DNA from 3 places in the Streptomyces sp. NPDC048462 genome. Region 2 is predicted to be linked to each of the others. Evidence: riboswitches for the same ligand, from Rfam matches in the RefSeq annotation. Region 2 holds a riboswitch; each other region holds the start of a gene.
The links. A riboswitch is a leader RNA that binds a small molecule or an ion and turns the genes downstream of it on or off. The one in region 2 is predicted to bind cyclic di-AMP.
Positions count from the first base shown of each region.

Region 1 (9,850 bases), on a different contig from region 2:
CGCCGGGCGCTGCGGCGAGCAGACCGGAGCGGCCGTCCTTGTCCGGATCGGACAGCCGGACCTGGCCGCCCCAGCGGTCCCCCTTCTCGGGGACGCCCGGCACGTACCCCGAGTCCTGGTCCCAGGAGGCCGCGCCGGCGGCGGTCAGCCCGTCGGCCGCGCCGCGCAGCACCCAGGCCGCTCCGGCGTCCGCGACCGCGCCGATGTCCTCGCCGGGGGCGCCGATCGCCACGTCCGCGTACCCGTCGCCGTCGGTGTCCGCCACCGACAGGTCCGCGCCCCAGTTGTCGCCACGCTCGTCCGTGCCGGGGACACCGGCGGTGTCCTGGGTCCACCACACCGGCGGTGTGCCGGGGCCCTCGGCGCCGACCGGGCCGTCGCCGGCGCTGCCGTAGTACACGCCGACCACGCCGCCGTTCACGAATTCGCCGCCGTCGTCCGGGCTGCTGGGCTCCCCCGTGGCCAGGTCGTCGTAGCCGTCGCCGTTGATGTCACCGGACGCGACGGCCGGGCCGCCACGCAGATCCCGGTCGTAGCGCAGGCCCTGGACCTCGGCCAGGAAGAGCGCGGACCAGCCGTACCCCGGTTCGTCGCCTCCGCTGACTCCGGAGACGACGAGGTCGGCGAGGCCGTTGCCGTCGTAGTCACCGGTGGTCATCGCCCCCGGCAGGATCGGGCGGCCCGGCGTGCCGGGGAGCCGTTGGTGGGAGAGGGGCGCAGGTGGTGCGGAATCCTGGCGCGCGGCCGCGTCGTACTGGTAGAGCGTGAGGTCGTCGTGGTCGGTCACGGCGAGCTGGTCGCCCGGGATGTCGGGGCTGAAGTGGGCCGCCGCGAGGGCGCCGGCGAACCGGGCACCGGCCGTGGGTGCGTCGGCCTGCAGCCAGTCGCCGGCCGCGCCCGTGAGTCCCTTCGGGGAGCCCCACAGCACGACGGCGCCGCCCGCGTCGGTCACCGGCTCGACATCCTCACCGGGTACGCCGGCGACCGCGTCGTCGTAGCCGTCCCCGTCGAGGTCGCCGGTGGCGAGGGCCCGGCCGAAGCCGTCGCCCGCCTCGGCGGCCCCCGGTACACCGGCGGTGTTCTGGCTGAGGACGGCCGCGCGGGCCGTTCCGATGCCGGTGGGCGAGCCGTACTGCACGGTGACGTACCCCGCGCCCTTCTTCCCGCCGACGGTGCCGCCCGGCGCGCCGGTGAGCACGTCCTCGTAGCCGTCACCGTTGAAATCGCTGTTGCGGTCGTTCGCGTGCGTTCCGCCGGGAGTACCGGCGTGGGCGGAGGGGGCGGCGATACCGGCCACCGCCGTCAGGAGACAGGCGGCCGCGACAACGGCGGCCGAGCGGTTGGTGCGCACGAGCGGCTCCTCGGTTCAAGGATGACCGGGCGAGTCCGGGGGGGGACGCCGGGAAGGGCCCGTTGCCTTCCCCGCGTCCCGTTCGACCGCCTGTGAGCCGCAAGGGTTGTACGGCGCGCGAAAGGGGTGGGAGGGAGCCGCGTGGCTCCCTCCCACCCCTGCGCCCGGCTCCTCCCGAAGGTGGGGCCGGGGTATGTCAGTAGGCGCCGAAGACGTTGTCGATCGAGCCGTAGGTGGCCGCGGCGTAGTTGCACGCGGCGGTGATGTTGGCGACCGGGTCGAGGATGTCCGTCGACGTACCGGCCACGTGGTAGGCCTCGAAGGTGGGCTGGATCACCTGGAGCAGGCCCTTGGAGGGGGTACCGGCGACCGCGTTCGAGTCCCAGTTGTTGACGATCTGCGGGTTCCCGGAGGACTCGCGGATGATGTTGCGGTGGATGCTGTCGTAGCTGCCGGGGATGCCGTGCTGGGCCATCACGGCCAGCGACTCCTTGATCCAGCCGTCGAGGTCGTCGGTGTACGTGGTCGCGCCCTGTTCGGGAGCGGTGGCGACGGTCTCGGTGGCGGCGGTCTTCTCCGCCACGGGCGCGACCGTCCGCTGGGAACGGTCGGCGCGGTCGGCGCTCTCGGACCGGTCGGACGACTGCACGGCGTCGGCCGCGGGCTTTGCCTCGGTCGCGGCCTTTGCCTTCGAATCGGCCGTCGGGGCGGCCTTGTTCGGGGCGGCTGCGGACTTGGCGCCAATGGTCAGCTTGAGGCCCGGGTGAATCAGATCGGGGTTTCCGCCGACCGTACTCCGGTTGTCCTGGTAGAGCCGCTCCCAGCCACCGCTGAGGGAATGCCCCCGGGCGATCTTGGAAAGCGAATCGCCGGAGACCACGGAATAGGTGGCGGGCTCGGCCTTGTGGGCAGCAATTCCCTTGGCAGCAAAGGAGGTCGAGGTCGCCACCTTTTCTGCGACGACCGGGTGCGCCGGTGCGGCAGAAGCAGACCCGGACATGATCAGGGGGAGCGCGAGAACGACTCCGCCCGTGCTCACGGCGATGAAACCGCGGGTCAGGGAGGTGGACTTGGAACGACGGTGGTTACCCATGATGGGCATGGCGCATTTCCTCTCCGCCGCCTGCGAGGTGAGCTGTCGGGTTCGGACTGGAGATGTCCGGCCGCACGTGATGGCGACTTAACCCCTAGCCGCTCCGGATACCGGACCGGCGGCAAACCTGGGTCCCCCGCTCCTGCCGTACGTGAGTGGTCGGGTTCCCGGACGGCGGCAGGATTCGGCGTTCCATCCGGATTGACGGTGACCGTAAGCGAAAAGCGTCGGGCGGAACAAGCCCTGAATTCTTGATCGCAATTGATTCGCAAGATCAATTAAAGGAAATGCTCAGCATCAGATCCCCGAAGCGAAGTCAACTTTCTTGGCACGACAGGGAACCGAAGCCGGACGCGTCGCGTCGCGGGCCGGGAAGGTGATGCTGACCACTGCGCCCGAAAAGGGTGATTTGCTCAATCTGCATACCCTTTGAGTCACAGAAAAGCGTCGTCGGTGGGTGATTGATGACGATTACGATTAATCACCCAATCAGGACATTTCATCGGAGCTGACGACCCACCACTCCCCGGCTCGGCGTCGCCAATAATCCATCTCCATTGATGCATCTAAATAGATTCACTACGGTAGGGGGCATCGGACGGCGCTCCTGGCGCCACCCACCACTGCGACCGGGAGAACCTGATGTTCCTCGACACCGACGGCGCCACGCTCCACTACGAGGTCCGCGGCTCCGGCCCCCTGCTGCTCGTCTCCCAGAGCGGTGAGGGCGACGCCGACCGCAGCACCGACCTGGTCGACCGGCTCGTGGACCGCCACACCGTGGTCACCTACGACCGCCGGGGCCTCTCCCGCAGCACGCTCGGCGACCCCGGGCAGCGCATCACCATGGCGCAGCACGCCGACGACGTTCACCGGCTGCTGGCCGGACTGACCGATGAGCCCGCCCTGATGCTCGGGTGCAGCATGGGCGCCGCCATCGGGCTGCACCTGGCGATCGCCCACCCCGAACAGCTCGGGCTGCTCGTGGCGCACGACCCGGTCGCACCGTCCCCTGCTGCCCGCCGGACAGTGCGAGCGGCACACCGCCGAACTGGCACACCTTCAGGGCGTCTACCGCGACGGCGGGCTGGAAGCGGCCTTCCCCGAGATCGCGCGGGTCCTCGGCATCGACCCGGCGCACCAGGAGACGGAGCCGGGGCTCACGCCGATGCCGCTCACCCCGCGCCGCGTCGCCAACTTCGGCTTCTTCATCGAGCGCGACTTCGGCGCGGTCATCGAGTCCGAGCTGGAGCGCGAGGCGCTGCGGGCCACGGCCGTGCGCATCGTGCCCGCGAGCGGCAGCACCACGGCGCCCTCGGTCTTCGTCGGACAGTGCGCACGGGGCCTCGCCGGCCTGGTCGGCCGGGACGTCGTCGCATTCCCCGGCGGGCACAACGGCAACACCACGCATCCGCGGGCGTTCGCGGCCCGGCTGCGGGACGTGCTGTCCCGCGCATGAGCGCGGGCTCGGCCGGGACCATGACGGGCGACCGGCGCTCCGTCTGACGGCAAACAGCAGATCCGGCCTGATCCAAACGAGAGGTTCTAGCTCCCCTCGCGTCGCAGAAGCGCCGAGAGGTGGTGCTGGAGCGGCTGGCCGACAGCCGCGAGATCGTGGACGAATTCGAGCGTGCCGTCGGCTGTCAGCGTGTAGCGGCGGCGAGTGGCGCTGACCTGCTTGGCGGTGGGCGCGAGGGCGACCTGATGAGTGGCCAGGTCGGCCTCGCCATCGGCCGCACTGCCCGTCAGGATCTCCGCGACACCGGTGGGCTGAGTGATCAGCGCCTCCACACGCCCGTCCGGCTGCATCCGCCACCAGCCGCTCTCCCGGGCCGACGGACGCAGCGGGGCCCCGTCCTCGTCGAGCAGCCAGGCGCGCGCCTCGTAGTGGAGGAAGGGGCGCCCGTCATGACTGAACGTCACCTCCTGCGCGTACCGGAACTCCTGGGCGAGCGTCGGGTACTCACCGCGGCCCTGCCCGGTCCAGGTGCCCAGGAGCCCGGTCAGCGGTGCGAGCAGCGCGTGCGGAGCAGGCGCGTCGTCCGGCCGGAACGCGTCGGGGTACGGGTACTGCCGGGCGGGGTCGAACATCTTGCGCGCTCCTGGATCGGTTACGGGGACGGGCACCGTGTGAGGGCCACGGTGACGGTTGGCAGCCTAACCTCGAAGTTTCGTGACGGGTCCGGCGATGGAGTCGGTGGCCCGCTTTCGTGCCGTGGGCTGAGGCTGCGCAGGCCGAGGGCCCGAGTGCCGCCAAGAACCTCCTGGCACGCTGCAGAGAGACATCGACGGGTTCTTGCCGGCTCAGGACCGAGAACTCTCGCGGCGCACGGGACACATGCCCTCAATGCCGAGGCGAAGCTGCGGGTATGCCGAACTCGACGATTTGGGGCGGCCCTCGAGAATGACGTCCACGCCTTCGAGGCTGTGAACTCAGACGGGCAGTCCGTGAGAAATATGAGGGCGAATGCGGCGCCACCGAGTCACGAGCGGACGCAGGAATTCATTTGGACCTGAGATCGCGGACTGGCGATGGGCCATCACCTATTTCGGCACACGTGGGGAAATCGACGAACAGCGTATCGGCATCTGGGGATTCAGCTACGCCGGTGGATACGCCCTGGTCCTCGGGGCCACCGACCGCCGTATCAGAGCCGTTTACGCCCAGGCCCCCACCATCAGCGACTACGAGACCGGACTGCGCCGCGTCCCGTCCCACGAGATACACGCCCTAAAAGAGCGCTTCCACCAGGACGAACGCGATCCGCACTGGGCACCGGAGGACGCGTGGACGAACGAGGTGACCCTTCAGCCCAATCGCCGCGCCCGCGAACCCAAAGAGCTCGTCCTCACGGACGGTGACCACTTCTTGTCCTGCATGCGGCAGTTCGAACTCTCTTCCACGGCCGCGATCGGCTTGTTCGACACCCACCTCAGGAACGCCGAGAAGAACGACTCCCGCCACGAGCGGTGAGCCCGCTTCGCTGCGCCCAGCCTCGGCACGGATACTCGGGTACCACCCGGTACACGGCCCCTCACCTGAAGAGTGCCTCTCCCCATGCGGCTGGCAGGACCCTGGATGAGCCGCTTCGTTGCTGCTCAGGTGTTCAGGACGCGCACGGCGAGCACCAGCTGCCAGGTCCAGCCGATGGTCAGCGAGATGCGCTGGAGCAGTCCGCCGCTGTCGACCCAGCGTTGATGCTGGTCGAACGCGGCGCCGGCCAGCACCATCGTCGCCACGAAGAGGACACCGCTTGCGATCGAGTAGACGGCCCATCCGGGCGGGCCGGACGGGGCGAATACGAAGCAGGCAACAGCGAGGGCCAGGAATCCGATGGAGGAGAACAGGTCATGCAGGGCCCCCGCGGGGGTGTGCCGCTGGAGCCGATCAGGCGTGCCGGGCGGGTAGCCGCTCACCGGATCCGTGCGGAAGACGCCTGCCCCCAGCAGACCGACCGCCCACGCGCCGACCAGGAGGGCGCCCCAGCCGGAGAGCCCGACACGCCACAGACCCACGGCGAAGAGCAGCGACAGCCCGCCCGCGAAGAGGAAGTTGACGGTCTGCGCCCACCCGGCAGGGCCGAGGGTGAGCGAGCTGATGGGATGGCGGCGCGGTCCGTAGCTCACGCGGCCGGCGCCTTCCAGCAGATACGCGGCGGTGAAGAGAGGCCCAGCGGCCATTCCGCAGACGAGCAGGACTTGATTCCCCATCTCGTCAATGTAGGTTGACACGAGGGATTCCGTCAACCCTAGTTGACGCTCGACGCGGCTTCCGCCCGGCCGGGTCGATGGGTCCTCCGCCCGCGCGCGTCACGCCTCCTGGCGGAAGTCCAGCATGCAGAGGACTTTGTCGTAGCGGCGTTCGCCGACGGCGACGAAGCCGGGCAGGCGCCCGTACTCGGTGAAGCCGAGTGAGCGGTAGAGGTGCAGGGCAGCGCTGTTGTCGCCCCGGGCGTCCAGGGTGACGACCTCGATCCCCGCCCTCCTGGCATCGGCGACCAGCGCGGCCGTCAGCATCCGGCCGATACCTCGGCCGTGGGCGGCGGCGGCCACGGCGACCTTCTCCAGATCCGCGTGCGGGCGGTGAGTGGGACGCGCATAGCGCGTCCAGTAGCCCAGCCCGACCAGGCCGCGGTCGATGTACACGGCGCGCAGGGCGGCATCGCCCACCCGCGCCGCGGCGACTACCTGGTCGAGCAGGTCCGCCACCTCCTCGGGCGAGGGAGGGCCGACCCAGCCAAGCGCGGCGCCGTCGCGGACGAGGTCGGCCACGACGCGGTGGGCCGATGCCGCGAACCGGGGCCCGCGCTCCGGATCGGACGTCAGCTCCATCGCGTCCAGGATGACGGGCTCATGCGTTCTGCCGCTGGTCGAAGCCGTGTTCATGACGAGCAGCCCAACCAGCGCCGTACCCCGCGGGCCGGGCGGCCGACCGTCCCGGGGCACGCCCTACGACACGTCCCACAGAACGGAAAATCCCCGGTCCGCAATTGCGGACCGGGGATTTTCCCAGGTATATTGAGTTTTTCTGTGCGCCCACAGAAAAGGCCCCTCACCGGGGGCCACTAAGCAAAACCATATCCGGCAGGGAGCCATTTTGTCAACTCGGGAAAGCTCCGAATTGCAGAAGGAGCAGGAATTCATCGACCGGCTCTACGACCGCGTCGATGCGCTGCGCGGCATGACCGCCCAGCACGTCCAGGACGCGCTGACCCCGGTCGGTACGGGTTTGCAGGCCCGTCACGAGCGCGATGTGCTCGTCGCTGAACGCTCGGGCCTGCTGGCGGCCCTGAACTCCGTGGACGGGTCGCTGTGTTTCGGCCGGATCGACCTCGCCACCGGCGCGGCCCACCACATCGGCCGGATCGGAATCCGCGAGGACGACACCGCGCACACGCCGCTGCTGATCGACTGGCGCGCACCGGTGGCCCGCCCGTTCTACCTCGCCACCGGTCACACGACGATGGGGCTGCGCCGGCGCCGGCACATCACCACCGAGGGCCGCGCCGTCACCGAGCTGCACGACGAGATCCTCGACGTCGGGGACCGGGAGCGCACCGGCTTCGAGGATCCGAGCGGCGACGCCGTGCTGCTCGCCGCCGTGAACTCCGCCCGCACCGGCCGCATGGGCGACATCGTGCGGACCATCCAGGCCGAGCAGGACCGCATCATCCGCGCCCCGCACCGCGGCGTCCTCGTGGTCGAGGGCGGGCCCGGCACCGGCAAGACGGCGGTGGCCCTGCACCGGGCGGCGTATCTGCTGTACGAGCACCGGGAACTGCTCGCCAAGCGCGCCGTCCTGATCGTGGGGCCGAACACGGCCTTCCTGCGCTACATCGGCGAGGTGCTGCCCGCGCTCGGCGAGACCGGCGTCCTGCTCGCCACCCAGGCCGAGCTCTTCCCCGGGATCCATGCCGACGGCGCCGACACCCCCCGCGCCGCCGCCGTCAAGGGCGGCGCCGCGATGGCCGAGGCGCTCGCCCTCGCCGTCCGCGACCGGCAGCAGCTGCCCGAGCCCGGCGCCCCGCTGGTCATCCGGCACGACGACGGCGACCTCGTCCTGGACTGGGAGATCGCCTACGAGGCCCGGCAGGCGGCCCGCGACACCCGGCTGCCCCACAACCTCGCCCGCCCGCACTTCGCCTTCCGGATCATCGACGCCCTCACCGCGCAGCTCACCGAGCGCATCGGCGCCGACCCGCACGGCGGGCCCAACTTCCTGGGCCCCGACGACATCGCCCAGCTCGGCAGGAACGTGGCCGTCAGCAAGGAGGTGCACTCCGCGGTCGACGAGCTGTGGCCGCCGCTCACCCCGGAGGGATTCCTCACCGACTATCTGGCCGAGCCCGTCTACGTACCGGACGCGGACGCCGCAGCCGTCCGGCGTGCGCCCGGCGAAGGGGCGTGGACGCCCGCCGACGTCCCGCTGCTGGACGAGGTGGCGGAACTCCTGGGGGTCGACGACAGCGCGGAGCGCGCAGCCGCCGAGGCCGAGCGCCAGGAGCGGATCGCTTACGCGCAGGGCGTCCTGGAGCTGTCGAGGGGCTCGGAGTCGTACGAGTTCGAGGACGAGGAGTCCGAGGTGCTCGCCGCGCACGACATCATCGACGCCGAACGGATGGCGGACCGGCAGGAGGAGGCCGATCACCGCAGCGCGGCGGAGCGCGCCGCCGCCGACCGGACCTGGGCCTTCGGGCACATCATCGTCGACGAGGCTCAGGAGCTCTCGCCGATGGCGTGGCGGCTGCTGATGCGCCGCTCCCCGACCCGTGCGATGACGCTGGTCGGCGACCCCGCGCAGACCTCCGAGGAGGCGGGCGTCGGCTCGTGGGAGAAGATCCTGCGGCCGTACGTGGGTGACCGCTTCGAGCACACGACGCTCAAGGTCAACTACCGTACGCCCGCCGAGATCATGGAGCTGGCCGCCCGGGTGGTACGGGCCGAGGACCCCTCCTTCGAGCCGCCGGGTTCGGTGCGGTCCACCGGCGAGGTGCCGTGGATCCGGGACGCCGGCGAGGACCTGGCGGGCGCGGTGGCGCGGGCGGTCTCCGAGCTGACGCCCGAGGAGGGCCGCCTCGCGGTGATCGCACCTGCCGCTCTCCACGCGGAGATCGCGGCGCCGCTGGACGGCGTCACGGCCGGCGCCGAGCCCGATCTGACCCGCCCGGTGGTACTGCTCGACCCCCGGCAGGCCAAGGGGCTCGAATTCGACCATGTACTGGTCGTGGAGCCCGGCCGGTACGGGACCAGCGATCTGTACGTGGCACTGACCCGCGCCACCCAGCGCCTGGGCATCATCCACCGCGAGAAGCTGCCCGAGGCCCTGCGCTGACGGCGCCCGGGGTGTGAGTCCGAGCCCGGGACCCGGCGGGCGGGGCCGTCGGGCCGCCCGTCCGGACAGCGCAGGGCCCGGGACCCGGCGGGCGGGGCCGTCGGCGCGGCGGCTCGGTTAGCCTCCGGGCATGGAACATGTGGCTCAAGAGGACCTGACGGGACGGGCGCGGCTGCGGCGGTGTGCGCTGGAGCTGTTCGCCGAGCGGGGCTTCGAGGCCACCTCGACGCGGGCGGTCGCGGCCGCGGCCGGGCTGTCGCCCGCGCTCGTCACCCGGCACTTCGGCTCCAAGCAGGGGCTGCGGGCTGCGGTGGACGAGGAGGTGCTGGGCCGGATCGGGGAGGCTCTCGCCTCGGTCGAGTCGCGGTCCGGTGATCTGATGGCCTCGCTCGGAGATGTCTCGGCGCGGCTGTTCGGCGCCGATCCCGTGCTGCGGGGGTATCTCCGCCAGGTCCTGCTGGAGGACAGCGAGGCGAGCGCCGAGCTCTTCGCCCGGCTCCTGCGTGGTGCGCGGGGCGAGTTGGAGCGGCTCGCGGCGGCGGGCGGCGCCCGGACGGGCTCCGGCGAACAGACC
Region 1 is NZ_JBICXG010000001.1:151,181-161,030, reverse strand. Features, by position in the region: gene ACGFU6_RS00630 (FG-GAP repeat protein) at 1-1,351, opposite strand, end outside; gene ACGFU6_RS00625 (transglycosylase SLT domain-containing protein) at 1,548-2,453, opposite strand; cyclic di-AMP (ydaO/yuaA leader) riboswitch at 2,459-2,644, opposite strand; partial or broken gene ACGFU6_RS00620 (alpha/beta fold hydrolase) at 3,087-3,903, shown strand; gene ACGFU6_RS00615 (FABP family protein) at 3,990-4,535, opposite strand; gene ACGFU6_RS00610 (acetylxylan esterase) at 4,912-5,418, shown strand; gene ACGFU6_RS00605 (DUF998 domain-containing protein) at 5,544-6,155, opposite strand; gene ACGFU6_RS00600 (GNAT family N-acetyltransferase) at 6,255-6,830, opposite strand; gene ACGFU6_RS00595 (HelD family protein) at 7,066-9,276, shown strand; gene ACGFU6_RS00590 (TetR/AcrR family transcriptional regulator) at 9,407-9,850, shown strand, end outside.
Region 1: another riboswitch for cyclic di-AMP. It lies ahead of ACGFU6_RS00625 (transglycosylase SLT domain-containing protein); the one in region 2 lies ahead of ACGFU6_RS35090 (M23 family metallopeptidase).

Region 2 (9,850 bases):
GCGGATGCCTCGGTGAGCGTGGTCAGCTCCTGGTCCGTCAGACGCAGGTCGTGGACGGCCAGCAGTGCGGGGAGCTGCTCGACCGTACGGGCGGAGGCGATCGGCGAGACCACGGTCGGCCGGGAGGCCAGCCAGGCCAGCGCCACCGTGGCGATCTCCGCGTTCCGTTCCCGCGCGATCTCGTCGAGCGCGGCGAGGACCTTCTGGCCGCGCTCCGTCTCCAGGTGCTGGGCGGCGCCGCCGGCGCGGGCACTGTCCACGGTCGTGCCGGGGCGGTACTTGCCGGTCAGGAATCCGGAGGCCAGGGCGAAGTACGGGACCGAGGCCAGTCCGGCGCCGGCGGCCGTGTCCTGGAGTTCGCCCTCGTAGGTGTCGCGCGAGACGAGGTTGTAGTGCGGCTGGAGCGCCACGTAGCGGGCCAGCCCCTCGCGCTCGGAGAAGTCGATCGAGGCACGCAGCCGCTCCGGGCTGATGTTGGAGGCGGCGATCTCGCGGACCTTGCCCTCCTTCACCAGCTGGTCGAGGGCGGTGATGATCTCCTCGACGGGGACGGTCTCGTCGTCGTGGTGGGTGTAGTAGAGGTCGATGTAGTCCGTGCCGAGCCGGCGCAGCGATTCCTCGGCCCCGGCCTTGATGGTGGCGGCGGCGAGCCCCTTGTACTCGGGGTGCGAGCCGACCTTGGTGGCGAGGACGACGTCGGAACGGTTACCCCGCGCGGCGAACCACTTCCCGAGGACGGTCTCCGACTCGCCGCCCACGTTGCCGGGAATCCAGGAGGAGTACGTGTCGGCGGTGTCGACGAAGTTGCCGCCGCCCGCCGTGTACGCGTCGAGAACGGCGAAGGACTGCGCCTCGTCGGCGGTCCAGCCGAAGACGTTGCCGCCGAGGGAGAGCGTGGAGACCTGGAGGTCGGACGAACCGAGCTTGCGAAGAGAAGTCATGGAGGGAACAACCCGCCGCACGGTACCCACTATTCCATGGCAGCTACAGGCACATCCCGCGCATCCCGGACAGGACCGGCAGCCCTGACGTCGGGGGGTGAGCGTCAGGACTGCCGGGGTCGATGGGCCGCAGAACGGCACGGGGCATGGGCGGGCGCGAACACGGGCGGGCCGGAGATCGGAGCCCCCGGATCCGGTCGTGCCCGGACTCCCCGGCTCCGGCCGTGTGCGGCGGAACTCAGACCGTCAGGCCCCGGGCACGCAGCCAGGGCATCGGGTCGATGCCGGTGCCGTCCGGGGTGTGGACCTCGAGGTGGAGGTGGGGGCCTGTCACGTTGCCGGTCGCGCCGACGCGCCCGATGGTGTCCCCGGTGGTGACCTTCTGGCCCACGCCGACGCCGATCGAGGACTGGTGGCAGAACCAGAGTTCCGTACCGTCCTCGAGCTCCAGGACCGTGCGGTAGCCGTACGCGCCGGACCAGCCGGCGGACTTGATGGTGCCGCTGTGGATGGCCTTGATCGGGGTACCGGTCGGCGCCGCGAAGTCGAGGCCCGTGTGATAGCCGGAGGACCACATCGAACCGGCCTCGCCGAAGGTCGAGGTGATCGTGTACGAGGAGGTGGGAATGGCGTAGCTGGCGGCGAGCTTGGCGAGCCGCACCGCTTCCGCCTTCTTCTTCGCCTCTTCCGCGGCCTTCTTCTTCGCTGCGGCGGCCTTGGCCTCCGCGGCGTCCTGCTGCTTCTTCGCCTCGGCGGCCGCCTTCTCCGCAGCGGCCTTCTCCTCGGCCGCCCTTGCCTCGGCGTCGGCGGAGCCCTGCTGCTGCTCGGCCTGCTGGAGGATGCGGGCGCGGAGCGCCTCGCCGGCGTCCGTCGTGCCCTGCTCGGCCTCGGTGGCGGTGATGCCGGCCGTCGTCAGCGGGGCGGAAGCGGTCGCCACTTCGGCCTTCTCCGCCTCGGACTCACCCGAGAACAACGCACCGACGCCCGGCAGGGACTTGGCCTCGGGGAGTTTGTCCGAGATGGCGTCGGGAAGAGAAATAGACACGGGCGGCTTGCTCTGGGCGGAGGCCATGCCACCCGCGCCGACGGCCGCGATGACGCCGACGCCGAGAACGGTGGAGCTACGGGCGAGACCGTTGCGCTGCTTGGCGACGCGGTGCTTGCCGCGTACGGGGCGGACGGACTCCTCGGTGGGGTTCCATTCCTCCCACGCCCTGTCGGCCTCGGCTTCGTCGGCACGGAAGCCGTTGCCGAACTCGCTGCCCCGATCGGTCCCGTAAGCGGTTCCGTGATCGGTCCCGTAAGCGGTTCCGTAGTTGGTGCCGTAGGGGTCACCGGGCCCGGTTCCGAAGTCATTTCCGTGTTCGGGAACGAACCGGGAGGGGGCTTCGGGGGCAGGCTTGTTGGACGCCACTGGGGCGCGCTCCTTTCCTTCCTTCTCGCCTACCGGGTTAGCTGACGGGTTCGGAGCAGGAAGGTCTCCTACGGGTCCTCCGTCTCTCGACGAGACAGAGATGCCCGATTCACCCCATGTAGGTGGTTCCCCGGTTCCCTTGCGGAATTCGGCGCTCGCGCACGGTGCCGCCTTGGACGGCGACTGGGACAACCGCGCTGCGTTATCGAACGTTAATAGACACACGGGTCCGATTCCAAGCCGTTCCAACTGATCGTTCCGGTCCTTGGCCTGGACTTTACGGGACACAACCGGGTGGAATCGGGCGAGTTGATCGCCCCTCAATCGTTATCTGTTTTCTGACATTGCGTCAAATGTTATGCGGAGGGGTTCCTTACGGTTACGCACGGTGGCATCGGCCACGGTCCTCCCCCGTAGTCGCACACACCCTCCCCCGTCCGGCCCCTCGTCTTCACCCTGCGCCGCCCTCCAGGCCCACGATCTTCACGGTCGTGCGCCGGTCCGGCTGCCCCTCGGTCGGGCGCACCACCGCCAGCAGCGCCATGTCATCCGTCGTCACCCCGCCGGTGTGCAACCGCACATCATCGGCCAGCGCCGACAGCAGCTCCTCGGGGCCCGGGAAGATGCGTCCGCGCAGCCGCTCGGCGGGATCGTAGAAGACCCCCGCGGCGTCACGCGCCTCGGAGAGGCCGTCCGTGTAGAGCAGGAGCGTCGACCCGGCGGGCAGCTCCCACTCGTCGGAGCGGTCCGGCCACACGCCCAGGTCCATCCCCAGGGGCAGCGCGGGCAGCGTGGGCCGCAGCACCTCCAACGCCCCGTCCGAGTGCAGCAGCAGCGGTTCGGGGTGGCCTCGGTTGACGACGCGCACCCGGTTGGAACCCTGCGGGATCTCCGCCAGCGCGGCGGTGACGAACCCCTCGACCGCGTCGAGGCCGCCGCGCCTGCTCGATTCCCGCGCCAGCGCACGCTCCAGCCGCTGGGCCACCCCCTCCAACGACCGTTCCTGCTCGGCGGCCTCCCGGAACGCGCCGATGATCACCGCCACCGCCTCCACCGCGTCCAGGCCCTTGCCGCGCACGTCCCCGACGACCAGCCGCACCCCGTACGGGGTGTCCGTGACCGAGAACAGGTCGCCGCCGACGAACTCGTCCGCCTGCGCCGCCTCGTACCGCGCGGCCACGTACAGCCCGCCGATCCGGTCGGACGGCGTCGGCAGCACCGCGCGCATGGCGGTCGCCGCGATGACCCGTGCGGAGGCCAGCTGCTCGTTGCTGCGCCGTACGACCCCGTTGATGAAGACCGCGAGGACCGAGACGGTGAGAACGGTGAGCAGCTCGATGAACGGCACGACCCGGATCAGCGTTCCGTCGGAGAGCCGCAGCCCGGCCACGCACAGCAGCGCGGCGGCCCCGACCCGGATCGTGCCGGCCCGGGAGAAGAACGGCGCCGCGATCAGCGGAGCCGCGGCGAAGAGGGGCACAGCGGTGAAGGCGGGCGGGGTGAAGAGGTCGAACGCCAGACCGCCGATGAGCACCAGCCCCGGCAGCGCCCGGACGAACCGGCGGTTCCGGATCTCGTCCGGGCTCCTCCCCCGCCGCTGCTCCCGCTTCCCCACCTGTGGTCTCCTGCCCGGTGCGCTCACGGCCGCGGACGGTACCGCGCACCACCCCCAGACTTCCCGGGGCAGGGTCGCGGGGCCAGTCCTCGACGGCCAATGGGAGTACGTGCCCGGCGGGGCGCGGCCCGCATCGATCGGTTGCCCCTGGCCCCACGAACGTACACACGTACATACATGGACACGTACAAAACGAATCAGACCCGGCACGCTGCATGCGTGCCGGGTCTGATTCTTCAGTAGCGGGGACAGGATTTGAACCTGCGACCTCTGGGTTATGAGCCCAGCGAGCTACCGAGCTGCTCCACCCCGCGTCGGTAAACACAACTCTACGGCATGTTCGACGCACTCATGACCACCCCGCGCGCCCCACCCTCACGACGAGCCCCACGGCGAACCCACACACGCCGCCCGGGGCGCCAACATGGGGAAAATGAGAAGGTGTTGCGGGGGACATGTGTTCTGTCGCAAGGTATCTGCTGCATCCCCCGGACCGGGCGGCTGCCCGTGCGAGCAGATCCTGGAGCGCGCGTTCCGCCGTGCCCGGAAGCTGCTCCCGGTCTCATCGCACCCTGTCTGGAGGGCCTCCGCCGATGACCGCCCCGCTCGCTTCCGCCCCAGCCCCCGCTTCCGCCCCCTCGGCCGCTCCGGGGTCACCGCTGCGTGGTGCCGTCATCAGTGGCGTGATCGGCGGAGTGATCGGGGCGGTGATGAGCGCGGGAGTCAATTACGCGATCATCGGAGTGCCGGACAGCGAGTCGGTCAACGCGGTCAACCACGCGGTATCCGGCCTGGTCAGCGGCTTCCTCGCGGGCTTCATAGGAATTCTCGCGCACCATCGGAAGGTGTCGTCGACCGCACGCGCCGAGGCGGCGGCGACGACCGCGGCGCTGTCCACGTCAACGGCTGCCGCGACCTCCGAGGCGACCGAGGCGGTCAGCGCGACCACGACCCTGGAGTCAGCCGCGCCGGTCCCCGCCTCCGCACCGGAGGCGTAACCCGGCTCGGTCCCGGTCCCCGTCTCCGTCCGGTCACTCCGCGCCGGAGATCCGGGGCGTCCGGTTCCGGTCCCCGCTCTGGTCCCGGTCCGCACTCCCGTCCCGGCTCAGGTCCTCCCCCAGACCCTCGCCCGCGGTCCGGTCCCCCGGACCGCGCGCCGGAGCCGCCCCCGTGTCCGTACCGCGCTGGAGCGACTGGAGGATCGCCAGCCCCTGGCCGACGACGCCCGCCGCCATCTCGTTGACGCCGTCGGTGCCGTTGAGCACGGTGAGGCTGGCTCCGGACATCCCCCGGGCCGCGGCATCGGCCAGCGCCGGCAGGTTCTCCACGATGCGGTTGGCCGCGATGAGCTCCTGGTTGCCCTCCCGCAGCGAGACCGCGCGGGCCGTGTTGGCGTCCGCCTGGGCCTGGGCGAGGGTCCGTTCGGCGTACGCGCTTCCGTCCGCCTGGAACTTCACCTGGTCGCGGGCAGCCTCGGCCAGCGTGCGCTGCCGGTAGGCCTCGGCGTCCGCCGGCCGCCCGACCTCCGCCTCCAGGCGCTGGGCGGCCAGTCCCGCCTGGCGCTGGGCCAGCGCGGTCTGCTCGTCGATGACCTCGTGCGAGGCCCTGGCCTGCGCGAGTGGCCCGGCCTGGGCGGCACGGGCGTTGTACTGCTCGGTCTCCGCGAGGAACCCGGCCCGCTTGATCGCGGTGTCCCGTTCGTACTCGGCCTTGAGCGCGGAGGCCTGCTGCTCGCGTTCGGCGGCCTCCTGGTCGGCCTTGGCGCGGGCGATCCTGGCGTGGCCCGCGACGGCGGCGGCATGCGGGGCGGCCAGGTTGTCGATGTACCCGGTGGCGTCGTCGATCTCCTGGATCTGGAGGGCGTCCACGACGATGCCGAGCTTCTCCATCTCGCCGTGGCTGCCGGCGATGACCTCCTGGGAGACCCGGCTGCGTTCCCGGATGATCTGCTCCACGGTCAGTCCGCCGACGATGGAGCGCAGGTGTCCGGCGAAGATCCGGCCGACGAGCTCCTCCATCTGGTTCTGCTCGGACAGGAAGCGGCGCGCGGCGTTGGCGATGGACACCGCGTCGTCGCCGACCTTGAAGACGGAGACGGCCCGGACCGTGAGCCGGATGCCCTGCTGGGTGACGCAGTCCTCGGTGATCTCCGCCTCCCGGAGCGCCAGGGACAGCATCCGCGCCTTCTGCTTGACCGGGAGGACGAAGCTTCCGTGGCCGGTGACGATCCGGAACTGCGTGTCCTGCGTCTGCCGCTTGGAACCCGATATGAGCATCGCCTCGTTGGGGGCGGGAACGTGCCAGAACAACATGAGAGGACTCCTGTCAGACGTCACTTCTCGGGTCAGGACGGCAAGCGCTCCACCACCACGGTGCGTGCCGAGACCGCGTCGACGACCACGACGCGTACGTCCCTGCCGATCGACGTGGACGACCACGCGGTGTAGGCCTCGGACCCGCCGCGTACGGCGACCAGCACTTCGCCCGCCCCGTCCGGCGGGATCGGCACGGTGACCCGCCCTACCGCCCCGACCGGGCTCCGGTCGGAGTCATCGGGCGCGCGCACGCGCGCACCGCCCGAAGTCCCTGCACGGACACGTCTTCACAGCCACGAGGCGAACCGCCTCCCGGAGGCCCACGCCTCCCTCGACACGTCAACCGTACTCCTCGCGACCCCGCGGGTACCGCGTCCGCAGCCCACCGCGCGAGGGGCGAATTGCGGTGGTATGACTTATTTCGTATTCACCCATGCGACGCGGCTCCCTGGAGTGGACGATGGACGACTACCCCTTGCTCAACCTCTTCTGGACCATGCTCTGGTTCTTCCTCTGGATCATGTGGCTGTTCCTGCTGTTCCGCGTGATCATGGACATCTTCCGCAGCGACGACCTGGGCGGATGGGCCAAGGCGGGCTGGCTGATCCTGGCCCTGGTGCTGCCGTATCTGGGCGTCCTGATCTACGTGATCGCCCGCGGCAAGTCCATGGGGACGCGCGACGCGAGAGAGGCGAAGGAGCGGGATGCGGCGTTCAAGGCGTACGTGAGAGACGCCGCGGGCTCGGACGGCGCGGGCGGCGCGACGAAGGGCAGCCACGTGGATGACCTGACGAGACTCGCCGACCTCAAGGACAAGGGCGCGATCACGGACGAGGAGTACCAGCAGGCGAAGACGAAGCTCCTCGTCTGACCCCGTGCGCCGCTCGGCCGGCCTCGGCGCCGCACCGCGTGTGTGCCGGGTCCGTTCTCAAGAACGGGCCCGGCACAGCTCCTTGCCCACCAGGGCGTTCATGGCCTCCTGGGTGTGCGGCCCGCCGTCACTGGTGGTGTACACGACCGCGGTCCGGGTGCCGTCCCGGGTGACGCCGCTCCAGGTGTGGTAGCCCAGCAGCTCGCCCGGGTGGCCGAAGTAGCTGCCGCCGCAGGGCAGCGGGAGCTCGCCCAGACCGAGTCCGTAGCGCACACCCAGCTCGGGCGCGTCCACGGTGGTCGTCATCTCGTCGAGCTGCGTCGGAGCCAGCAGCCGGCCGCCGAGCAGTGCGGCGTAGAACCGGTTCAGGTCGTGCGTGGTGCTGATGACCGAGCCGGCGCCGGTGCCCATGCTCGGATTGAGCACGGTGACGTCGATGCCTGCGCCTGTACCTGCGTCTACGCCCGTACCCGTACCCGTGCCGTACGTGGCGTAGCTACGGGCGTGCGGTCCCGGGATGAACGGGAAGGCGCCGGGAGCGCTGGTGCCCCTGAGGCCCAGCGGACGGATGATGCGGTCCTTCAGCTCTTGCGCCCAGCTGTGGCCGGTCACCTCGTGGATGATCATCGCGGCGAGAACGTAGTTGGTGTTGGAGTACGACCAGTCCGTGCCGGGCTCGAACTCCGGCGCATGCCGCATGGCCAGCCCCACCAGCTCCTGAGGCGTGTACGTGCGAAACCGCTCGGCCCGGTAGCCTGCCGCACTGTTCAGCGCCGGTATCTCCGGCAGTACGTCGCGGACGCCACTGGTGTGCTGCAGCAGCTGCCGCACGGTGACCTTGCCGCCGTCGTTGCCGTGGCCGCGGACCACTCCCGGCAGCCAGTGCTCGACGCTGTCCTCCAGGGACATCCGCCCCTCGCCGACGAGCTGCAGCACGATCGCGGCGGTGAAGGTCTTGGTGGCACTGCCGATCCGGAACCTGCCGTCCCGCGGCATCGCCTTCCCGGTCCCAGGCTCGGCCGTACCGGCGCGCGCGCTGTAGCGGCCGCCGGGCGATGTCACCTCGGCGGCCACTCCCACGGCCCCGGAGGCGTGGACCGTGTCCACCTGACGCCGGAGCGGATCGGCCCGCTGCTCACTCGCCGCCGCCGTCAGCCCGGTCGAGACGGCGAGGAGTACCGCCGTCGAGCCGGTCAGGACGAGCATGCTCCGCCTGCGCCTTCGTAACGCGAACATGGTGACCCCTCTTCGGTCCGCTTCGCCCGCGCGCCGGGGGGCGGGCCGTTCGTGCGGTGGCCCGCCCGCTGTCGCGCCCCGGAACGGGTGGCGGACGACCATCCCACCAGCGGCGCGGGGACCGGCCCATCCGGCACTCCCCCCGATGCGCCGGTGCGCTGCCCGCAGGGCGGGGCGGGGGGCTGCCCCCGCAGCGGGCCCCTCGCCAGGGCAAGGGCCTGTCGCCGACGGCCCGATACATTCCGCGTGAGAGGCAGTACTTCAGGGGCGAACGAAGAACTCGAAAAGGCTCAACGCGTGACATACAGACGCAAGAGATGTCATTGCGGCCGGATCAGTTCCGTCCGTCGAAACGGAGTCGTCCCGGCGGGAACCTCGGGCCGGTTGCCGGACACGACTAGAGCATGGAACTGAACGACGCCGGCCCCGCCGCACCGGTCGGAGGGATGTCTGACCGAGAGCTGTGGGCGAGAGCCGTCGACGGTGACCGCGAGGCGTTCGGCCGGATCTTCGACCGCCACGGCAAGACCGTCTACAACCACCTGTTCCGACGGACCGCCGACTGGTCCGAGGCCGAGGACCTCACGTCGACCGTGTTCCTGCACGCCTGGCGGCGGCGCTCGGAGACGGTACTCGACCGCGACTCGGCCCTGCCGTGGCTGCTGGGCATCGCCGACCGCCTGGTCTCGAACACCAGACGACGGCTGAGACGGGCCGAGTCGCTGCTGCGGCGGCTCGTCTCGCACGACGAACCGGTGGGCGACCACGCGGACCGCGTCGCCGTCATGGTCGACGACGAGCGTCATATGTCGGAGATCCACCGGGCGTTGGCCCGGCTGCCGCGCCACGAACGCGAGGTCGTCGAGCTCTGCGTGTGGTCGGGCCTGGATCAACAGGCGGCCGCGGCAGCGCTGCAGGTGGCGGTCGGGACCGTGAAGTCCCGGCTGCACAGGGCGCGGCGGAGGCTGGGTGCCGACCTCGTCGGCGGAGCCCCGGGCCCGGCGTCGTTCAGTCCGATGAATCCCGTCAACGCGGAAGAGGTCGCACGATGAATGACACGCAGGGCATTCCCGCGGCTCCTTCCGATCGTGATCTGCCGAACCACCGGCGGACCCGAGAGGAGCTTCTGATGAAGATCGATCCAGAGGACAACCGTGCTTCGCTGCGCCGCAAGTGGGGAGTGCCGCTGGGGGTCGCCACCGGCGTCGCGGCGCTGAGCGTCGCGGCGGTGGCGGTCTTCAGCGGGGTGGGGGATGCCAAGCCGCTCCTCGCTTCCCCCGCCGGCAACCCGGCGGGCACCGGCTCACCGAGTCCGAGCCCGAGCACCCCGAGCACCCCGCACGGCTCCAAGTCGGCCGGGACCGGCTCGTCCCCGTCCTCGGCTCCCGAGGCTCCCGCGCGGGACGCCTCCTCCATCACCAGCACCAGGACGACCCCGATCGACGCAGGGACCGTCGC
Region 2 is NZ_JBICXG010000035.1:14,224-24,073, forward strand. Features, by position in the region: gene ACGFU6_RS35085 (aldo/keto reductase) at 1-941, opposite strand, end outside; gene ACGFU6_RS35090 (M23 family metallopeptidase) at 1,180-2,355, opposite strand; cyclic di-AMP (ydaO/yuaA leader) riboswitch at 2,367-2,519, opposite strand; gene ACGFU6_RS35095 (PP2C family protein-serine/threonine phosphatase) at 2,807-3,970, opposite strand; tRNA gene ACGFU6_RS35100 (tRNA-Met) at 4,211-4,284, opposite strand; gene ACGFU6_RS35105 (hypothetical protein) at 4,564-4,968, shown strand; gene ACGFU6_RS35110 (SPFH domain-containing protein) at 5,002-6,282, opposite strand; gene ACGFU6_RS35115 (hypothetical protein) at 6,315-6,536, opposite strand; gene ACGFU6_RS35120 (SHOCT domain-containing protein) at 6,746-7,156, shown strand; gene ACGFU6_RS35125 (serine hydrolase domain-containing protein) at 7,214-8,362, opposite strand; gene ACGFU6_RS35130 (RNA polymerase sigma factor) at 8,797-9,444, shown strand; gene ACGFU6_RS35135 (hypothetical protein) at 9,522-9,850, shown strand, end outside.

Region 3 (9,850 bases), on a different contig from region 2:
CCGCACGTCCCTGCGGGCGCACCTGCGCCGCCGGGTAGCGCAGCAGCTGGGCGTCCGAGGTGATGAAGACCAGGTCCTCCTCGCCGGTGCGCAGTTCCACCGCGCCGGCGATCCGGTCACCGTCCTTGAGGGCGATGACCTCCAGCTCGTCCTTGTTGGCCGGATAGTCGGGCACCACACGCTTCACGACCCCCTGCACGGTGCCGATCGCCAGCCCCGGCGAGGACTCGTCGAGGGTCGTGAGGCAGACGACCTCCTCGTCCGCGTCCAGAGTCAGGAACTCCGCGACCATCGCCCCGCCCGAGAGGTTGGGCGCCGCGTGGGTGTCGGGCAGCTGCGGCAGATCGATCACCGCGAGCCGCATCAGCCGTCCCGTCGACGTCACCACGCCGACGTCGCCGCGTGCCGTGGCCGGCACGGCCGACACGATCACGTCGTGCTTGGCGCGCTTGGCACCCTCGTCGAAGACGATCGGCTCACCGTTGGCCGTACGGGCCAGCAGACCGGTCGAGGACAGCAGCACCCGGCACGGGTCGTCCGCTACCTCCAGCGGCACCGCGGCGATCTGCGAACCGGCCGACTCCAGCAGCACCGTACGCCGGTCGGTGCCGAACTTCTTGGCGACCGCGGCCAGCTCCGTGGAGACCAGCTTGCGCAGCTCGGTGTCCGAGTCGAGGATCGCGGACAGCTCGTCGATCTCGGTGTTGAGCCGGTCCTGCTCGCTCTCCAGCTCGACCCGGTCGAACCGGGTGAGCCGGCGCAGCGGGGTGTCCAGGATGTACTGCGTCTGGACCTCGCTCAGCGAGAAGTGCTCGATGAGCCGGTCCTTGGCCTGTGCCGAGTTGTCGCTGGACCGGATGAGCCGGATGACCTCGTCGATGTCGATCAGCGCGACGAGGAGGCCCTCGACCAGGTGCAGCCGGTTGCGGCGCTTGGTCCGGCGGAACTCGCTGCGCCGGCGCACCACGTCGAAGCGGTGGTCGAGGTAGACCTCCAGAAGCTCCTTGAGGCCCAGGGTGAGCGGCTGTCCGTCGACCAGCGCCACGTTGTTGATGCCGAAGGACTCCTCCATCGGCGTCAGCTTGTAGAGCTGTTCCAGTACGGCCTCGGGCACGAAGCCGTTCTTGACCTCGATGACCAGGCGCAGTCCGTGCGCGCGGTCGGTGAGGTCCTTGACGTCCGCGATGCCCTGGAGCTTCTTCGCCGAGACCAGGTCCTTGATCTTGGCGATCACCTTCTCCGGACCGACGCTGAAGGGCAGTTCGGTGACGACCAGGCCCTTGCGGCGTGCGGTGACGTTCTCCACGGCGACGGTCGCACGGATCTTGAACGAGCCGCGCCCCTTGGCGTAGGCGTCCTTGATGCCGCCGAGGCCCACGATCCGGCCACCGGTCGGCAGGTCGGGGCCGGGGACGAACCGCATCAGGGTGTCCAGGTCCGCGCCCGGATGCTTGATCAGGTGGCGGGCGGCGGCGATGACCTCGCCCAGGTTGTGCGGCGGCATGTTGGTCGCCATGCCGACGGCGATCCCGGTCGTGCCGTTGACCAGGAGGTTCGGATAGGCGGCCGGGAGGACCACCGGCTCCTGCTCCTGGCCGTCGTAGTTCGACTGGAAAGCGACGGTCTCCTCGTCGATCGACTCCGTCATCAACGACGTCGCGTCGGCCATCCGGCACTCGGTGTACCGCATGGCGGCCGGCGGGTCGTCGTTGCCGAGCGAGCCGAAGTTTCCGTGCCCGTCGACGAGAGGGAGCCGCATGGAGAACGGCTGTGCCATCCGCACGAGCGCGTCGTAGATCGACGCGTCCCCGTGCGGGTGCAACTTACCCATGACCTCGCCGACGACACGGGCGCACTTCACATAGCCGCGGTCCGGGCGCAGGCCCATCTCGTTCATCTGGTACACGATGCGTCGGTGCACCGGCTTCAAGCCGTCACGGGCGTCCGGCAGGGCCCGTGAGTAGATCACCGAGTACGCGTACTCAAGGAAGGAGCCCTGCATTTCGTCGACGACGTCGATGTCGAGGATCTTCTCCTCGAAGTCGTCCGGCGGCGGGGTCTTCGTGCTGCGGCGGGCCATCGCGGCTGCGACTCCTTCACGGATTCAAGTTCGGGCAACCTCAGGTTCTGACGCGGACCATTGTGGACCGCCGCACTGACAACTCCGACCTCGACCCGTCCCAAAGGCGGTTCCCGACCCGTTCCGAGGGGGGTTCCGGGCCCGTCCCGAGGGGGTGGGGACCATCTTTTCCGATGACTTGCTCGGCACGGGAACTTCGCCAGGCGTCGGTGCGCTTGCTTACAGTGGCAGGTCTCGCATCACATCCAGTATCGCGATCGAAGGGACGTACATGCCCATGGGTCACACGGCCACAGCCCAGGCCGGCTCCGGCGGCTTGACAGCGACCGAGCACCGTCTGGCCAACGGCCTGCGCGTGGTGCTCTCCGAGGACCATCTGACCCCGGTCGCCGCGGTGTGCCTCTGGTACGACGTCGGCTCGCGCCACGAGGTCGAGGGACGCACCGGTCTGGCTCACCTTTTCGAGCACCTGATGTTCCAGGGCTCGGGCCAGGTCAAGGGGAACGGCCACTTCGAGCTGGTGCAGGGTGCCGGCGGCTCGCTCAACGGCACCACCAGTTTCGAGCGGACCAACTACTTCGAGACGATGCCCACGCACCAGCTGGAGCTGGCCCTGTGGCTCGAGGCCGACCGGATGGGCTCGCTGCTCGCCGCGCTCGACGAGGAGTCCATGGAGAACCAGCGCGACGTCGTCAAGAACGAGCGCCGCCAGCGCTACGACAACGTCCCGTACGGCACCGCCTTCGAGAAGTTGACCGCCCTCGCCTACCCGGAGGGCCACCCGTACCACCACACCCCGATCGGGTCGATGGCGGACCTGGACGCGGCGACCCTCGAGGACGCGCGGGCCTTCTTCCGTACGAACTACGCGCCGAACAACGCGGTGCTCTCGGTCGTCGGTGACATCGACCCCGGGCAGACCCTCGCCTGGATCGAGAAGTACTTCGGCACCATTCCCTCGCACGACGGCAAGCAGCCGCCGAGGGACGGCACGCTGCCCGAGGTGATCGGCGGTGAGCTGCGCGAGGAGGTCCGCGAGGAGGTCCCGGCGCGGGCGCTGATGGCCGCCTACCGGCTGCCGCACGACGGCACCCGCGAGTGCGACGCGGCGGATCTCGCGCTGACCGTGCTGGGCGGCGGCGAGTCGTCCCGGCTGCACAACCGGCTGGTCCGCCGCGACCGGACGGCCGTCGCGGCCGGATTCGGGCTGCTGCGGCTGGCCGGCGCGCCCTCGCTCGGCTGGCTGGACGTCAAGACGTCCGGCGGCGTCGAGGTGGCGCGGATCGAGGCCGCGGTCGACGAGGAGCTCGCCCGGTTCGCCGAGGAGGGCCCCTCGCCCGAGGAGATGGAGCGCGCCCAGGCCCAGTTGGAGCGCGAGTGGCTGGACCGGCTCGGTACGGTCTCCGGCCGCGCCGACGAACTGTGCCGGTTCGCCGTGCTGTTCGGTGACCCGCAGCTCGCCCTGACCGCCGTGCACCGGGTGCTCGACATCGGCGCCGAGGAGGTCCGGGCGGCCGCCAGGGCCCAGCTGCGGCCCGACAACCGGGCGGTGCTGGTCTACGAGCCCGTCGAGTCTGCGGAGCCCGCAGAAGAGGCGGGGACGGACGCCGCCACCGACACCGACGCGCACGAAGGGGCGGACAAGTGAGCGACACTGCCGCGACTGGAGTTTCGATGGAGTACCACCCCCAGCCCGCCCCCGGGACGGCCAGGCCCTGGGCCTTCCCCGCCCCCGAGCGCGGCGCCCTGCCCAACGGCCTCACGGTGCTGCGCTGCCACCGCCCCGGCCAGCAGGTCGTCGCCGTCGAGGTCTTCCTGGAGGCCCCGCTCGACGCCGAGCCCGAGGGCCTGGACGGGGTGGCCACGATCATGTCGCGCGCCCTGTCCGAGGGCACCGACAAGCACAGCGCCGAGGAGTTCGCCGCTGAGCTGGAGCGGTGCGGAGCCACTCTGGACGCCCACGCCGACCACCCCGGCGTCCGGGTCTCCCTGGAGGTTCCCGCCTCCCGCCTCGCCAAGGCGCTCGGCCTGGTCGCCGAGGCCCTGCGGGCACCGGCCTTCGCGGACAGCGAGATCGAGCGGCTGGTGAACAACCGGCTCGACGAGATCCCGCACGAGCAGGCGAACCCCGCCCGGCGCGCGGCCAAGCAGCTCTCCAAGGAGCTCTTCCCGGCCACGGCCCGCATGTCCCGGCCGCGCCAGGGCACCGAGAAGACCGTCGAGCGGATCGACTCCGCGGCCGTGCGCGCCTTCTACGACGCCCACGTCCGTCCGTCCACCGCGACCGCGGTGGTCGTCGGTGACCTCACCGGCATCGATCTGGACGCCCTGCTCGCCGACACCCTGGGCGACTGGTCGGGCAACACCGCCGCGTCCCGGCCGGTCCCGCCGATCACCGCCGACGACACCGGCCGGGTGGTGATCGTGGACCGCCCCGGAGCGGTGCAGACCCAGCTGCTGATCGGGCGGATCGGCGCCGACCGGCACGACAGCGTCTGGCCGGCCCAGGTGCTCGGCACCTACTGCCTGGGCGGCACGCTGACCTCCCGGCTCGACCGGGTACTGCGCGAGGAGAAGGGCTACACCTACGGCGTACGCGCCTTCGCCCAGGTGCTGCGCTCCTCGGCCCGGGACTCCGCCTCGGGGGCGACCGGCGCCGCGATGCTCGCCATCAGCGGATCGGTGGACACGGAGTCCACCGGACCGGCGCTGGAGGACCTGTGGAAGGTGCTGCGGACCCTGGCCGCCGAGGGCCTGACGGACGCCGAACGCGAGACGGCCGTGCAGAACCTCGTGGGCGTGGCACCGCTGAAGTTCGAGACGGCCGCGTCCGTCGCGGCCACCCTCGCCGACCAGGTCGAGCAGCACCTCGCTGACGACTACCAGGCGCAGCTGTACGCGCGCCTCGCCGAGACCGGCACGGTCGAGGCGACGGCAGCCGTGGTCAACGCCTTCCCGGAGGACCGCCTCGTCACGGTCCTGGTCGGGGACGCCGCGCAGATCGAGGAGCCCGTCAGGGCTCTCGGCATCGGAGAGGTCTCGGTCGTCACCGGCTGAGCCGCCACCGCCCCCGACTGCGGGGCGGGAGCGGGGCCCTGGCGGGTCGTCTGCCGCCAGGGCCTTCCTTTTTGCCCGCTTTGGTGGAGAGGTTGCCTGTCTGCCCTGTGGGATGCGCTACAAAACCGCCTGTCCGTTTGGTGCGGGGAAGTACCCCCGCTTAGCGTCGGCCCGGCTGTCCGTCACTCGTATGCCGCATCCGCGACGTACCGGGCAGTCATCGCCGAGTCCCCGTCAGGCGCGAGCCCGGGGAGCCGGGGACCCACACAGTCCCTGGGGTGAATCGGATGACCGTGCCTCGACGAGGCCGGGGATCCGTAGGAGACCTTCCTGCTCCGAACCCGTCAGCTAACCCGGTAGGCGAGAAGGAAGGAAAGGACCAGCCACTTCATGGCGTTCACCCGTGCCACGGGGAAGCACCGTGCCCCGAGCCGTATGACGTGCCGGGGCGCGAGGGCCGTCGGTATCGCGACCCTGGCCACCACCGGCGTCATCGGATCCCTGGCCTCCCCGGCCCTCGCCGCGGACACCGGGGCCCCCGCCGCAGGCGACACCGGCCTCTCCCAGATCATCGCCATCGAGGGCGGCCTGGCCGCCCGGATCGACGCCCAGGCGGACGTGCAGCGGCACCAGGCCGACGCCGCCGAGGCGAAGGCGGAAGCCGAGGCGAAGGCGAAGGCCAGGAAGAAGGCCGAAGCGAAGAAGAAGGCCGAGGCCGCCGCCAGGGCCGAGGAGGCCCGCGAGAGCGAGGCGCGCGCCGCCCGCTCCGCCGAGCGCGCCCGGCTGGGCGCCTTCCAGCTGCCCGTCGCGGGCTCCTATGTGAGCACCGGCTACAAGTCCAGCGGCTCCCTGTGGTCCTCCGGCAGCCACTCCGGCATCGACTTCCACGCCGCCTCCGGCACCTCCGTCGTCGCCGTCGGCGCCGGTACGGTCGTCGAGGCGGGCTGGGGCGGCGCGTACGGCAACAACATCGTGCTCCGGATGACGGACGGTACGTACACCCAGTACGGCCACCTCTCCTCGATCGACGTCTCCGTCGGCCAGAGCGTCGGGCGGGGACACCGGATCGGACTCTCCGGCTCCACCGGCAACGCCACCGGGCCGCACCTCCACTTCGAGGCCCGCACCACCCCCTCGTACGGCTCCGACATGGACCCGGTCGCGTATCTGCGCGCCCACGGCGTCAGCGTCTGACCGGCACGCGGCACCTCACCGAAGGCCCCGGCGTCGCGCCGGGGCCTTCGGCCGTACCCGGCCGCCGGAACGCCGTCCGGCACCCGTTCCCGAACGCCTCCGGGGTCAGAAGATATTCATGAATTTCGGCCCGGCATCGGAAATGCGTCCGCATTGCAATAGAGTCACAGGACAGGCGTCGATCGGCCGCGTTTCGCGGGGATTAAGGCGGAGGTTCGGACATGCGCATTCCGGCGCATTCGGTATGCACGGCAATCCGTGACGACATCGTCTCCGGTGTCTTCGAACGCGGCAGCCGGCTCACCGAGGAAGTGCTCGCACGCCGTTACGGGGTCTCCCGCGTCCCGGTGCGCGAAGCGCTGCGCACCCTGGAGTCCGAGGGCTTCGTCGTCACCCGCAGGCACGCCGGGGCCTGCGTCGCCGAGCCCGACGAGCAGGAGGCGGCGGACCTCCTGGAGGTCCGCATGCTGCTGGAGCCGCTCGGTGCGGCACGGGCCGCCCAGCGCCGCACCGACGCCCACCTCAAGGTCTTGCGCGGTCTGGTCAGGCTGGGCCAGGAGCGGGCCCGCCGGGGCGAGGGCGAGGACCTGCGCTCACTGGGCGGCTGGTTCCACGAGACCCTCGCCCAGGCCTCCGGCAGCCCCGGCCTGATCGCGCTGCTCACCCAGCTACGGCACAAGATCGCCTGGATGTACGCGGTCGAGCAGCCGGCCCGCCCCGCAGAGGCGTGGGCCGAGTACGGGGCCATCGTGGACGCCGTGGCGCGCGGCGACGCGGAACGGGCGAGGGCGCTCGCCGCCCAGCACGCCGAGCGGGCCACCGTCGCGCACCGGCTGCGCCGCCCCGGCCGGCCGGGAGGCGCAGCCGCACCCCCGGCGGCCCGGGTGAGGACTTCGCAACATGCCGTAAACACCCCCGGCGGCCGACATTAACAATTACGCCGTATACAAGGAGCGGCTATTCGGCGGGGCATTCTTTCTGCTGCCCGTTTCGCCGAATCTTCGCCGCCCTGCATTATTCGCGGCGGCCTGCCCGATGGAAAGCATTCCCGTACAAACGAAAGAGCCGCGGCACCCGGTCGGGGGTGCCGCGGCTCTTTCGCGGGAAATCCTGGCGGTCGTGGCCGCTGGGTCAGACGGTCTCCGGGAGCTCGTCGAGCCCCTCGGCGACCAGCTTGGACAGACGGTCCAGAGCGGCCTCGGCGTCGTCGGCGTCGGACGCGAGGATGATCTCCTCGCCGCCCTGGGCGCCGAGCCCGAGCACCGCGAGCATGGAGGCGGCGTTCACCGGGTTGCCGTCGGCCTTGGCGATGGTCACGGGGACGCCGGAGGCCGTGGCGGCACGGACGAAGATGGATGCGGGGCGGGCGTGCAGGCCCTCGGCCCAACCGACGTTGACGCGGCGCTCAGCCATGGTTCTGCCCTTCACGAATCAATGGTTGTCTAGACCAGTCTCTCATGCGGTGCGCGATGCTCCGGCCGACCCGCGGACCCTCCGCGGCCCGGTCCCGCCGGCGGCCGGCCACCCCCAGACTGCCCCGGCCCCGCCCCCCACGCGACCGCTGACGGAGCCGTAGGCTTTGCCCATGGAGCCCTCTGTGGAGCAGAGTCCGCATCACGCCTACCCCGGTCACTGGGAGGCCGACGTGGTGCTCCGTGACGGCGGCACCGCCCGGATCAGGCCGATCACCACGGACGATGCCGAACGGCTGGTCAGCTTCTACGAGCAGGTCTCCCCGGAGTCGAAGTACTACCGCTTCTTCGCGCCCTACCCCCGGCTCTCCGCCAAGGACGTCCACCGCTTCACCCATCACGACTACGTCGACCGGGTGGGGCTCGCCGTCACGGTGGGCGGCGAGTTCATCGCCACCGTCCGCTTCGACCGGATCGACGCCACGGGCCGGCCCGCCTCCGCCCCGGCCGACGAGGCCGAGGTCGCCTTCCTCGTGCAGGACGCGCACCAGGGCCGGGGCGTCGCCTCCACGCTGCTCGAACACATCGCGGCCGTCGCCCGCGAGCGCGGCATCCGGCGCTTCGCCGCCGAGGTGCTGCCCGCCAACAACAAGATGATCAAGGTGTTCCGGGACGCCGGGTACACCCAGCAGCGCAGCTTCGAGGACGGCTCCGTCCACCTCACCCTGGACCTCGAACCCACCGCCGAGTCGCTCGCCGTCCAGCGCGCCCGCGAGCAGCGGGCCGAGGCGAGGTCCGTGCAGCGGCTGCTCGCCCCCGGCTCCGTCGCCGTCATCGGCGCCGGGCGCAACCCCGGCGGGGTCGGCCGCACAGTCCTGCGCAACCTCCTGGGCGCGGGCTTCACCGGCCGCACCTACGCGGTGAACAGCGCCTACGCCGCCGATCAGGCCACCATCGACGGGGTGCCCGCCCACCGCTCCCTGGGCGGGATCGGCGAACCGGTCGACCTCGCCGTCGTCGCCGTACCCGCCGAGCGGGTGCCCGAGGCCGTCGCGGACTGCGGGGAGCACGGCGTCCAGGGGCTCGTCGTCCTGTCCGCCGGATACGCCGAGTGGGGCGCCGAGGGCCGCGAACGCCAGCGCGAACTGGTGCGCCAGGCCCGCTCGTACGGCATGCGCATCATCGGCCCGAACGCCTTCGGGGTCATCAACAACTCCGAGGCGGTCCGGCTGAACGCATCGCTCGCCCCGGAACGGCCCGCGTCCGGGCGCATCGGCCTGTTCACCCAGTCCGGCGCGATCGGCATCGCCCTGCTCTCCGGGCTCTACCGGCGCGGCGCGGGACTCTCCACCTTCATCTCGGCCGGGAACCGCGCCGACATCTCCGGCAACGACTTCCTCCAGTACTGGTACGAGGACCCGGACACCGATGTCGCCCTGCTGTACCTCGAATCACTCGGCAACCCCCGCAAGTTCACCCGCCTCGCCCGGCGTACCGCCGCCGTGAAGCCGGTGGTCGTGGTGAAGGGTGCCCGGCACAGCGGCTCCACCCCGCCGGGTCACGCCGTACCCATCAGCCGGATCCCGGACGCCACCGTCTCCGCGCTGATGCGGCAGGCGGGCGTGATCCGCGTCGACACGGTGACGGAGATGGTCGACGCGGGCCTGCTCCTCGCGGACCAGCCGCTCCCGGCGGGCGGCCGCGTCGCGATCCTCGGCAACTCCGAGTCCCTCGGGCTGCTCACGTACGACGCCTGCCTGGCCGAGGGGCTGCGCCCGCGTCCGCCGCGCGACCTCACCACCGCCGCCACCCCGCAGGACTTCCGGGACGCGCTGGCCGAGGCGCTGGCCGACGAGGGCTGCGACGCGGTGATCGTGACGGCGATCCCCTGGGTGGGCGAGGACGGCGAGGCAGAGCAGGGCGACGGCGAGGTGCTGGCCACCGCCCTGCATACGGCCGCCGCCGCAGGACCGGCCAAGCCGGTGGCCGTCGTCCATGTGGAGATCGGCGGCCTCGCGGAGGCCCTGGCCGCGGCCACCAGCACGGTGGCCCAGCAACGCCCCGCCCAGGCGCCGCCCCCGGCAACGCCCACCACACCACCCCCGGC
Region 3 is NZ_JBICXG010000004.1:113,939-123,788, forward strand. Features, by position in the region: gene ACGFU6_RS09055 (DNA topoisomerase (ATP-hydrolyzing) subunit A) at 1-2,080, opposite strand, end outside; gene ACGFU6_RS09060 (M16 family metallopeptidase) at 2,352-3,728, shown strand; gene ACGFU6_RS09065 (M16 family metallopeptidase) at 3,755-5,137, shown strand; cyclic di-AMP (ydaO/yuaA leader) riboswitch at 5,349-5,515, shown strand; gene ACGFU6_RS09070 (M23 family metallopeptidase) at 5,528-6,331, shown strand; gene ACGFU6_RS09075 (GntR family transcriptional regulator) at 6,553-7,263, shown strand; gene ACGFU6_RS09080 (HPr family phosphocarrier protein) at 7,463-7,744, opposite strand; gene ACGFU6_RS09085 (GNAT family N-acetyltransferase) at 7,917-9,850, shown strand, end outside.
Region 3: another riboswitch for cyclic di-AMP. It lies ahead of ACGFU6_RS09070 (M23 family metallopeptidase); the one in region 2 lies ahead of ACGFU6_RS35090 (M23 family metallopeptidase).